One region of the Ruegeria sp. TM1040 genome, then DNA from elsewhere that is predicted to be linked to it. Evidence: riboswitches for the same ligand, from Rfam matches in the RefSeq annotation. Region 1 holds a riboswitch; the other holds the start of a gene.
What was found. Region 1 has a riboswitch for FMN ahead of TM1040_RS16910 (DMT family transporter). Riboswitches for the same ligand answer to the same signal wherever they lie in the genome.
Positions count from the first base shown of each region.

Region 2: another riboswitch for FMN. It lies ahead of TM1040_RS01965 (6,7-dimethyl-8-ribityllumazine synthase); the one in region 1 lies ahead of TM1040_RS16910 (DMT family transporter).

Region 1 covers NC_008044.1:2,635,128-2,640,904, forward strand. The annotation lists gene TM1040_RS16895 (NAD-dependent succinate-semialdehyde dehydrogenase) at 1-94, shown strand, start outside; gene TM1040_RS16900 (globin) at 118-543, opposite strand; gene TM1040_RS16905 (esterase-like activity of phytase family protein) at 717-2,888, shown strand; FMN riboswitch at 3,058-3,192, shown strand; gene TM1040_RS16910 (DMT family transporter) at 3,283-4,176, shown strand; gene TM1040_RS16915 (TetR/AcrR family transcriptional regulator) at 4,156-4,746, opposite strand; gene TM1040_RS16920 (Hsp20 family protein) at 4,898-5,365, opposite strand; gene TM1040_RS16925 (trypsin-like serine peptidase) at 5,506-5,777, opposite strand, start outside.
Region 2 covers NC_008043.1:316,604-322,380, forward strand. The annotation lists gene TM1040_RS01955 (substrate-binding domain-containing protein) at 207-1,247, shown strand; gene TM1040_RS01960 (GH1 family beta-glucosidase) at 1,244-2,578, shown strand; gene TM1040_RS01965 (6,7-dimethyl-8-ribityllumazine synthase) at 2,629-3,099, opposite strand; FMN riboswitch at 3,170-3,301, opposite strand; gene TM1040_RS01970 (LacI family DNA-binding transcriptional regulator) at 3,472-4,560, shown strand; gene TM1040_RS01975 (ABC transporter substrate-binding protein) at 4,565-5,584, shown strand; gene TM1040_RS01980 (ABC transporter permease) at 5,642-5,777, shown strand, end outside.

The DNA.
Region 1 (5,777 bases):
TGGAGGTGTAAAACAATCCGGGCTTGGACGGGAAGGCAGCCATCACGGCATCGAGGACTATCTCGAAATGAAGTACCTCTGCATGTCCGTTTAAACCCCTTGACCGTAAAATGAATCTCAGGCGGCTGGGGGTTCGATCCCGGCCGCCAACGCCCGACACAGACGACCAATTGCATTGTCCCAGGCAGAAACCTCGGCCGCCGTGAGTTCAGCTTGCATGACCTCGCAAAACGCCAGATGCAACGCCCGTTGTGCCGTATACATCTGGTCCAATGTCAGCCCCAGGTGCTTGTGTCGTTGCAACAAGTCATCAACCAGAACCATCATTTCCCGATCTCGTCCGAGACTCTGCATCCCAGTGGTCAGAACGCGGGCAAACATTTCTGTTTGATGCGAGAAATCACGGGTGAACATGACCTCGGCGTCAGGTAGCTCAAGAAACAGATGATGGTAGAACTTTTCTGCCAACGCGGCCTTTTGTGCAAAGACCCTATTAAAGCTGACCTTGATGAGTTGCACTTCAATCTGACGCAGTATCGCCATTCCCATCGCACACCTCGAACATTTTGGAGGGCCGGTTTCCGTCCACGAGGATAGCAATGTTGTGTAAACACCGGCTTACACAGACGTCACGAAACATACAAAAAACCGTTGCGAATAGTTTGCACAGCGCGGGCATGGCCTTGGCATCGATTTCATTCCTACAGGAGCTGCCGATGTCCCTGCGCCTAGTGTGCCTGACCTCCGCCCTCGCGCTGACCGCCGGTTTTGCGCAGGCTGAAAAAGCCTTCAACCGGATCGCGTCTTTCCCCGTCATCAAGAACATGGCCGAAGGTGCCGACCAGAGCCGCGAAAGCTCGCCCGAGATCATCGACGTGACCGCCGATGGCATGACGCTGGTCTATACCGACAGCCCGCTGGGCGCGCTTGGGATGATCGACATCACCGATGCCGCCAACCCGGTGCCCAAAGGCAATATCGCCCTTCCGGGCGAGCCCACCTCGGTCGCAGTGGTCGGTACCATCGCATATGTCGGGGTCAACACCTCGGAGAGCTACACCCAGCCTTCCGGGCAAGTCATGGCCTTTGACACCGCAACAGGCGCGGAACTTGCCTCCTGTGATTTGGGCGGTCAGCCGGACTCCCTCGCAAAATCCAAGGACGGCGCCTTCCTGTCCATCGCAATCGAAAACGAACGCGACGAAGACCTGAATGACGGGATCATTCCGCAATTGCCCGCAGGCAACCTCGTTATGATCAACACCACGCAAGACGGCCTGAACTGCGCCAGCATGAAGATGGTGGATCTGACCGGTCTGGCCGAGATCGCAGGATCGGACCCGGAGCCAGAGTATGTCTCGATCAACAACCTCGACGAGACGGTTGTGACGCTGCAAGAGAACAACCACATGGTCGTCGTGTCCAGGGATGGTGAGATTCTCAGTCACTTCTCCGCAGGCGCCGTGGACCTCGATGGCATTGATGCCACCGACGAGCGCGGTGCACTGATCTTTGACGAAAGCCAGAAGGGGCGCCTGCGCGAACCTGATGCTGTGACCTGGATTGACGCAGATCACTTTGCCACCGCAAACGAGGGGGACTACAACGGCGGTTCGCGCGGTTGGACCATCTTCCACAAAGACGGCTCTGTGGTCTATGACTCTGGCGTTTCTTTTGAGCATGCGATCATCCAGATCGGCCACTACCCGGACAAGCGTTCCGATGCCAAAGGTGTCGAACCGGAATCTGTGACCTTCGCAGAGTTTGACGGCACACCTTTCGTGTTTGTCGGGGCAGAGCGCGCTTCGGTTGTTGGCGTCTATGACGTCACCGACCCGGCAAAACCGGTTCTGACACAGTTGCTGCCCTCTGGTACCGGCCCCGAAGGCTATGTGACCATTCCCGAGCGCGGCCTTCTTGTTTCAGCCAACGAGAAAGACCTCCTCGAAGACGGTGGCGCACGGGCGCATGTGATGCTCTTTGAGCTTCAGGATGGCGCAGCCACATATCCTCATCTGACCTCGGCAGGAGCCAAAGAGCTGATCGGCTGGGGCGCCATCTCCGGCATGGTTGCGGATGAAGACGGTATGATCTGGGCGGTCAATGATAGCTTTTACGGCTTCCAGCCCTCGATCTTCAAGATTGACCCCTCTCAGACCCCAGCGCGCATCACCGATGTGATCCGCATTCATCGCGCCAATGGCGACGCTGCGCAAAAACTCGACCTCGAAGGGATCACGCTTGATGGCGAAGGCGGCTTCTATGTGGCGTCCGAGGGCCGCACGGAACGCGCGATCCCGCACGCGATCTATCACGTCAGCGCCGAGGGCCTGATCAAAACCAACAAGGGTGAAATCGCGATCCCCGCAGAGCTGCAGTCCGTCGAGAAGCGCTTTGGCTTTGAAGGCATCACCAAGGTTGGCAACACGCTCTGGATGGCGGTGCAGCGTGAGTGGAAAGACGATCCCGAAAACCATGTAAAGCTGGTTTCCTACAATCTGGATACCAAGGAATGGGGCGCCGTTCTTTATCCAAAGGCAGCGCCGGCCACCGGCTGGGTTGGTCTGTCGGAAATCGTGGCGCATGGCGATCATGTCTATGTGATTGAGCGCGACAACCAGCATGATGACCGCGCAGTCACCAAGAAGATCTATCGCATTGCGCTCTCGGATATGGTTCCTGCCCCGCTTGGCAGCGATCTCCCTGTCGTGACAAAGGAAGAGGTCCGCGACCTGCTGCCTGACCTGAAATCCACCGGCGGCTATGTGCTCGACAAGGTTGAAGGTTTGGCCATCCTGGCAGACGGCACCGCTTGGGTGTCGACCGACAATGACGGTGTCGATGACAGCTCTGGCGAGACGATGTTCTGGTCGTTCAAGGTCGACTGATCCGACCCGCGATCTGTCCGGCGCCTGCCATCATGGCGCCGACGTCGCCGCACAGCAAAGGGGTCCCTAGCGGGGCCTCTTTTTTGCATCTTACGTCGCGCGCAATTCGCAGCTGCGTGCTTTTCTTTGCACAATCGCTTCGCTATCAGGTTCATGCCTCATCATGAGGCGATATTCTCAGGGCAGGGTGAAAGTCCCTACCGGTGGTCACAGCCCACGAGCGGCCCTTGGTTTGACAAGGGTGACAGCAGACCCGGCGCAATTCCGGGGCCGACGGTTACAGTCCGGATGAAAGAGAATGGAGAGACCCGCGCCCTTCGCCATGTGCAGGAGGGCTTTGGGTCTATTCGTTTGCCTTGGGTCAATTGCGGACCGAGGAAAGGACAACACGCAGATGACTCAATCGCTTCCTACCCCGCTCAAGGCGGCTGGCCTCATGGTCATCGCCGGAGCCTGCTTTGCGCTGGTGAACACCGCACTGCAATCGGCCACGATGCTGCATGGGGCCTCTGCTCCGATGGTGACCTTCTGGCAGTATCTGATCGCGCTTCTGTTTTACATCCCATGGATCTGGCGCAACTGGACTGCCGTTCTGTCGACCCGGCAAATGATCACCCATGTGATCCGGGTCGTGCTGGCCGTTGCCGGTGTGCAACTCTGGACGCTTGGGCTGGCCCATGTGCCAATCTGGCAGGCGATTGCCTTGATCTTGCTTTCGCCCTTTTTTGTCACCATCGGCGCGGGTCTTTTCCTCGGCGAAGATGTTTCCTTGCACCGCTGGGGCGCTGTTGTTGTGGGCATCTTTGGTGGCATGGTGATCCTGGCCCCGTGGTCAGATCGCTTCCAGATCGCGGCCCTTCTGCCAGTCGCTGCGGCGGCCTTTTGGGCTGCGAGTTCCGTTGTGACCAAGCACCTCACACGGCGCGATAGCACCGAGACGGTCACGATCTATCTGCTGCTGCTCCTCAGCCCTGCAAATGCGCTCCTGTCACTTGGTGGCGGCTTTGCACTGCCAGAAGGCACTATCTGGCTTGTGATTGGCGCGGGACTGTTGACGGCTCTGGCGCAGCATAGCCTGGTGCGGGCCTACACGCTGGCAGACGCAGCGTTCCTTCAACCCTTTGATCACCTGAAACTGGTCTTCAACGTGGGGCTGGGCGCAGTTGTCTTTGGGTTCTTGCCGGATGGCAACATGTGGCTGGGCACCGCGCTGATCATTGTTGCAAGCGCCTATCTGCTGAACAGAGAGGCCCGTGCTAAACCGGGTTCAGCCGCGCAAAACGCCTGAGACCATCTCGGCAAATGGGGCGCGGGCCTGAACCTTAGCCGTACTCAGCACGCTGGCATCGTAATATCGCCCCCAGGCGTCGTGCGTACATCCCATCAGGGACGCAGCTCCCAAGAGCTGCGTCACCACGCCCAATGCCCCGGCAACGCCTTTGCCCTCCCAGCGCTCGGTGGCTTGCACGGTGGCGACGAGGCTTTCAAACAAGGTCGCAAAAGACGTACCTCCGTCACGTGGCAGCGCCTGATCCAAGAGCTCTCGCAGCACGATCTGGGCCGAGGCGCAATCCGCCTGCAGCGCCGATTGGTAAGCTGCAAAGAACGTCTCCAGTTGCTCTTCTGGCGGGCGGTCATCTTCCATCGCATCAAACAGCAGTTGAAGTACCGACGACGCAGCCTGTTCAACCGCCAAAGCATAGAGCGCGTTCTTGCTCCCAAAATGGTGCAACAGCGCCTGTTTGCTGAGGCCGAGTTCCTGTGCGATGGCTGAGATGGAGGCCCCGGCATACCCATGTGCCGCAAACAAGCGGCAAGCGCTTTCGATCAACTGTGTGCGGGTACTGGTAGATGTCATCTCGGCCAGGGTCATACATCCATTAAGGCAGGCATTCTGCCGCAGGACAACCTACCGCTTGGTAAATAACGTAAATCCATGAATAAAAAGAGCTCCCGTCTAACCAGCCGGGAGCCCTCGGAATAGGACGCAACTCGCATCCTGCGTCAGATCAGTTCACGGTCGAGCCCGAAATTTCCTTGGGCTTGGACGCCGCAGCGGAGGAAATCTCGATCCGGCGCGGCTTCAGCGCCTCAGGCACTTCTCGCACGAGATCGATATGGAGCATGCCGTCGCCGTGGCTGGCGCCCTGCACCCGCACATGATCTGCAAGGGTGAAACGGCGTTCAAAGGCTCGGGTTGCAATCCCGCGATGCAGGTAGGTGCGCTCGCCGTTCTCTTCGGACTTGCGCGCGGACACGACCAGGGCGTGCTCTTTTACCTCGACGTTCAACTCGTCTTCGGAAAAGCCCGCGACAGCGATCGAGATGCGGTAGGCATCGTCCGAGGTTTTTTCAATGTTGTATGGGGGGTAGCTTGGCTGCTGGAGATCCGAGCTCATCACCCGGTCCATTAAATCGGCAATCTGGTCGAAGCCGACAGTTGCACGGTGCAGCGGAGCAAAATCAAACGTACGCATGGTTCATCCTCATCTTTGAGCGATAACTGCTATAAAGCCCTCCCAACACGGGACGGGTGGATTGATCCAAGGCCCAGTCTTTGGCGCCTTGGGTACCTCCCATGTATGAAGGGTCATTTTTGTTTCAAGAGGGGGCGAATTCAGTTGGAAATGAATTTTGCACCAATGTCGCTGCGGCGCGGTTCCCCGACCTGAACGCGACCAACCCCCTGAGGCATCCGGCTGCCGACATGGGCCCCGGTCAGCTGTGACTGCAAAAGCGCCAGTTCCTCGGCCAGCGACGCGCCCAGAGAAACGGCAGAACCCTCGACACGCGCCTTGGCTGAGACCACCGATACGATCCGCGGGCGTCCAGCGTCAAACGAAAACACAGGGGCGCCAGAGGCCCCGAAGTCCACGTCACAGGACATCA
Region 2 (5,777 bases), on a different replicon from region 1:
GCTCGGCGGCGCGTCCTCAAGCGATTCAAAGCGCTTTGATTGATTTCAAAATTTCGGATTCGGGCCCAAGTGTCAACAATTCTCTGCTCGGATTATTAGTTTACACTTGAACTAGCGATGTTGCCTTTGACATAACTTGAATAGAGCTTCGGGTTCGGAGACCGACTTCTCGCAGACTTTTTAAAGCGCTTTGGAGGCCCAGCCCCATGAACCTCAAAGAACTTTCGGCAGTCCTTGGTCTGTCACAAACCACCGTGAGCCGAGCGCTAAACGGCTATCCCGAAGTCAGCGAGGCTACGCGCAAGCGCGTGATGCAGGCCGCCCAAGATCACAATTATCGCCCCAACACCCGTGCCAAGGCATTGGCGACGGGGCGCGCGATGGCAATCGGTCATGTGATTCCGCTCTCGACCCAGCACGAGATGATGAACCCGATTTTCAGCGACTTCATTGCGGGCGCCGGAGAGAGCTACAGCCAAGCAGGCTACGACATGGTGCTCTCACTGGTCGCCGACGAAGATCAGTCCCGCGCCTATCACGAAATGGCCGCCAAGCGGAACGTGGATGGCATCGTGTTGCACGCACCAAAGATGCGCGACTCTCGGATTACGATGCTGCAAGAGATCGGCCTGCCCTTTGCAGTGCATGGGCGCGCCACCGATATTTCCAGACCTTACAGCTGGCTCGACGTGAACAATACCAGCGCGTTTCGGCGCGCAACCGACTTTCTGCTGGATCTGGGCCACCGCCGGATCTGCCTTGTGAACGGTCAAGAGAGCATGGATTTCGCGCACCGCCGCCGCCAGGGCTATGAGGCGGCGCTGCAGGCACGCGGAATCCCAGTTGATCCCGCCCTGATGACGGCAGGAGAGATGACCGAAGTCTATGGCTACGACACCGTGCAACGCACGCAGGCACTGGAAGATCCGCCCACCGCCTATCTGGTGTCCTCGATCATCGCCGCCTTTGGTGTGCGCCGCGCAATCGAAGAATCCGGGCTCAAAATGGGGCGCGACATTTCGGTTATCACCCATGACGACGACCTGTCTTATCTGCGAAACGGGGCCGATGTGCCGGTCTTTACCGCCACTCGTTCCTCGGTGCGCGATGCCGGGCGCAGGTTGGCCAAACTCCTGATTTCACAGATCGAAGACCCGGGCGATGCGCCCTTGACTGAGCTTTTGGAAGCCGAACTCACTGTCGGTCGCTCAACAGGCCCCGCCCCCAACAGGACATCAAAGACATGACGGATTTCACTTTTACACGCCGCGACTTTCCAGGGGATTTCCTGTTCGGCTGCGCGACGTCTTCCTATCAGATTGAAGGCCATCAATATGGCGGCGCAGGGCCGACCCATTGGGATAGTTTTGCCGCAACACCCGGCAATGTGGTGCGTTCTGAGGATGGCGCACGCGCCTGTGACCACTACCACCGCTTTGAGGAGGACCTCGATCTCGCCGCTGCAGCGGGGTTTGAGTGCTATCGGTTCTCGACCAGTTGGGCACGCGTGCTGCCCGAGGGGCGTGGCACGCCCAATGCCGAGGGGCTCGATTTCTACGACCGGCTGACCGACGCGATGCTCGAACGCGGCCTGAAGCCCTGCGCGACGCTCTACCACTGGGAGCTGCCGCAGCCACTGGCCGACATGGGCGGCTGGCGCAATCGAGATGTAAGCAACTGGTTTGCCGAATTCACCGAAGTCATCATGTCCCGGATCGGCGATCGGATGTATTCCGTGGCACCCATCAACGAACCCTGGTGCGTTGGGTGGCTTTCGCATTTTCTGGGCCATCACGCGCCCGGTCTGCGCGACATCCGCGCCACCGCACGGGCCATGCACCATGTCCTGTTGTCCCATGGCCGCGCCATCGAAGTGATGCGGGGCCTTGGAATGAACAACCTTGGTGCGGTGTTCAATTTTGAATGGGCGGAGCCGCTGGATCAGAGTGCCCAAGCTCAGGCCGCGGCAGAAACCTATGATGCGATCTACAACCGCTTTTTCCTCGGCGGGGTCTTTAAAGGCGCTTATCCCGAAGCAGCCTTGCGCGGGCTCGAACCCCATTTGCCGCAGGGCTGGCAGGACGATTTCGCCACCATCACCCAAAAGGTCGATTGGTGCGGTTTGAACTATTACACTCGCAAGGTGATCGGTCCAGACAATGGCCCCTGGCCCCATTACGCAGAGCTGGTGGGCGAACTGCCCACGACCCAGATGGGGTGGGAGATTTATCCAGATGGGCTTTACAAGTTTCTGAAGCGCACAGCCGAAGACTACACCGGAGGTCTGCCGCTCATCGTGACCGAGAACGGCATGGCAAACCCGGATGTGCTTCTGGAGGGCGAGGTGCCGGACGCAGCCCGCATCGCCTACGTTGAGGCACACCTTGCGCGGGTACGCCAAGCGATTGCAGAGGGCGTCCCGGTGAAGGGTTACTTTCTGTGGTCACTTCTCGACAATTACGAATGGGCGCTCGGGTACGAGAAACGCTTTGGTCTGGTGCATGTCGACTTTGAGACGCTGAAGCGCACGCCGAAGGCCTCTTATCGTGCCTTGCAACGTGCGCTTACCGCATCCTGAACTCAAAGAAGCGCCGCACTTCTTTTTCTGAGAGGTGCGGCGCAGGCCATTTAGGCCACGGCCTCGACCGGAGTTGGGGTAAGATCGCGGTACAGATTGGCCATCCGCACTGCCGCCTGTGCAGCCTCGCGGCCCTTCTTCACAAAATGCGCGTGATAGAAGGTCTGGTGTTCCTCGCTCGGCTGGAAATGATGCGGCGTGAGAGATACCGACAGCACCGGCACGCCTGTCTTGAGGCCGGCCTCCATCAACCCGGACACCACCGCCTGTGCCACGAAATCATGGCGGTAGATCCCGCCATCCACGACCAGAGCGGCCGCGGCGATCGCGTCATACTCACCCGTGGCCGCAAGTTTCTGAGCCAGCAGCGGCATCTCGAACGCGCCGGGCACGTCGAAGACGTCGACGGCGGCGTCAAGCCCAAAATCGGCGAGTTGGTCTTGGAACCCGATCAATGCCTGATCCACGATATCGGCATGCCACTGCGCCTTGATGAAGGCGAATTTTGGGGATTTTGTCATAGCTCTTGATCCTTTCAACATGACAGAATCCCAGAGCGCAAAAGACCACCTGCACCCATCGGTACACGCAGTACATTCTCTCCCATCCGGACTATGACCGTCGGCCCCGGAATTCCACCGGATCTGCTGACCCACCCCGTAGAGGTGGCGCTCGCGGGCTATAACCGCCGGTGGGGAATTTCACCCCGCCCTGAGAATGGAAAAGAGCTAGGCAGCCTCTGCGGCATTGTCAATGCACAGGGCACGCCGAACCATCGAGCGCCCGTTAGGTCATCCGGCTGCGTTTCGTGCCAAACGTCACAAAACTGTGCCCCTATCCCGCTATTTGCTGGGCTGGAAACGTTTCCATCTCACGACTCGCAAAAGGTTCAAATGACCGACAGGACCCGCATAACCATCAAGGATGTCGCCCTCGCTGCCGGATGTGGCGTCGCAACTGCGAGTCGCGTGCTGAATAAATCCGGCCCCGCCAGCGCTGAGACCCGCGCTCGTGTTGAAGATGCAGCGCGGCGCATGGGTTTTGTCTTTTCCGCGACTGGACGCGCCTTACAAAGCCGCAAGAGCATGACCGTCGGTTGCCTTATTCCGTCGCTCGCCAACCCGGTGTTTGCGGAGGCCGTGCAGGGGGCTCAGGAAGAGTTGCGCAGCCACGGGTATCAGCTGTTGGTCGCCAGCTCCAATTACGATGACGAAACGGACAATGACATTCTCACAACTCTCCTGAGTAAGGATGTCGACGGCCTGTTGGTGACAATGGCCGCGCCACAGGAGAGTGTGCCGCTCGCACAGGCTCGGGCGCGCGACATCCCCGTCTGCCTGATGTTTCACGACCCTCTGCCCGACTGGCCCAGCGCGCATGTGTCCAACGCGCAGGCCGCCGCAGAAGTCGCGCGCCAGTTTGCCCTCTACGGCCACGAGCGCACCGGATTTCTGGCGTTGCGATTTTCGACCTCGGACCGCTCACGCAACCGGTTTGACGGGTTTCGGGCGCAATGTGCCGCCCTCAATCTGGCCCCACCCAAGCTGATCGAGATCACCGAGACCGAAGCCAACACGCCCAGTATCCTTGCCCAGCGCCTCTCGGACCACCCGGATCTGACCGCGATCTTTGCCTCCAATGACTTCCTGGCAATCGCCGTGCAAAAAGCCGCGCCTTTGATGGGGCGGCATGTCCCGCAGGATTTGTCGGTTGTGGGGTTCGATGGGATCGAGGTCGGGCGTTTGCTGGATCGCTCGCTTGCCACGATCGAGACCACCCCAGAGGCAATGGGTCGCCAGGCCGCACAGACGCTTTTGACCGGACTGCAGGGCGGCGCAATGACAGAACTTGCGCCCCTGCCTTTTACTTTCCGCGCCGGGGCAACCTTGTCCGGACCCCGCGCGAAAAGCCCTGACGACGACCGGGGTGCTGCCCAGTCGCCGTCTGTTCCCCCGTTCACGTCCAACGACAAACAAGGATGAACCCATGAAACATATCGCTCTTACGGTTCTGGCTGCAACCGCTCTTGCGGCACCGCTGACCGCGTCTTTTGCATCTTCGGCGCAGGCCGAAGACGCCATCTGCTACAATTGCCCCCCGCAATGGGCGGATTGGGCGTCCATGCTGGAGGCCATCGAGACCGAGATCGGTGTCAGCCTTCCGCATGACAACAAGAACTCCGGCCAGACATTTGCACAGCTTGTGGCTGAAAAAGACAGCCCCGTGGCAGATGTGGCCTATTACGGTGTGACCACCGGCATCAAGGCGGGCAAGGAAGGTCTGGTCGAGGCGTACAAGCCCGCAGGTTTTGACGAGATCCCGGAGGGGCTCAAAGACCCCGAAGGCAAGTGGTTCGCAGTGCATTACGGCACCATCGGGTTCTTTGTGAATGTGGACGCCCTTGGCGGCGCGCCCGTCCCGCAGTGCTTTGCAGACCTGAAAAAGCCTGCCTATCAGGGAATGGTGGGTTATCTGGATCCCTCGTCGGCCTTTGTCGGATATGCCGGGGCCGTCGCCGTCAACCTTTCCTTTGGGGGCGATCTGCAAGACTTTGACCCCGCAATCGAGTATTTTTCCGAGCTGGCAGAGAACGCACCGATCGTGCCCAAGCAGACGTCTTATGCGCGGGTCGTATCGGGAGAGATCCCGATCCTGTTTGATTACGACTTCAACGCCTATCGCGCGAAATACGAAGAAGACGGAAATTTTGAATTTGTCCTGCCCTGCGAGGGGTCGGTGCGTGTACCCTATGTCATGAGCCTCGTGGGCAATGCGCCTCACGGCGAGACCGGCAAGAAGGTTCTGGATTTCATTCTCTCTGACAAAGGGCAGGCGATCTGGACCAACGCCTATCTGCAGCCCGCGCGCCCGGTTGAGCTGCCTGCTGAGGTGGCGGAGAAATTCCTGCCCGCCAGCGATTATGCCCGTGCACAGGCTGTGAACTATGCAGAGATGGAAAAGGCGCAGGCCGGTTTTGGCGAACGCTACCTGAACGAAGTCAAATAATCCAACACCGGGAGCGCGCGTCCCGGTGTGCTCCCGGTACTTCAGGAAAGAACTCCCGTGACGGCCCGTTCCTTTGGCGTTTTATGCCTCCTTCCTCTGTTGATCTTCACGCTCGCTTTTCTCGCGCTACCCTTGGTGCGCCTTGTGCTGTCCTCCTCCGAGGGCGCAGAGGGCTGGAGCGTTTATGTCAGGA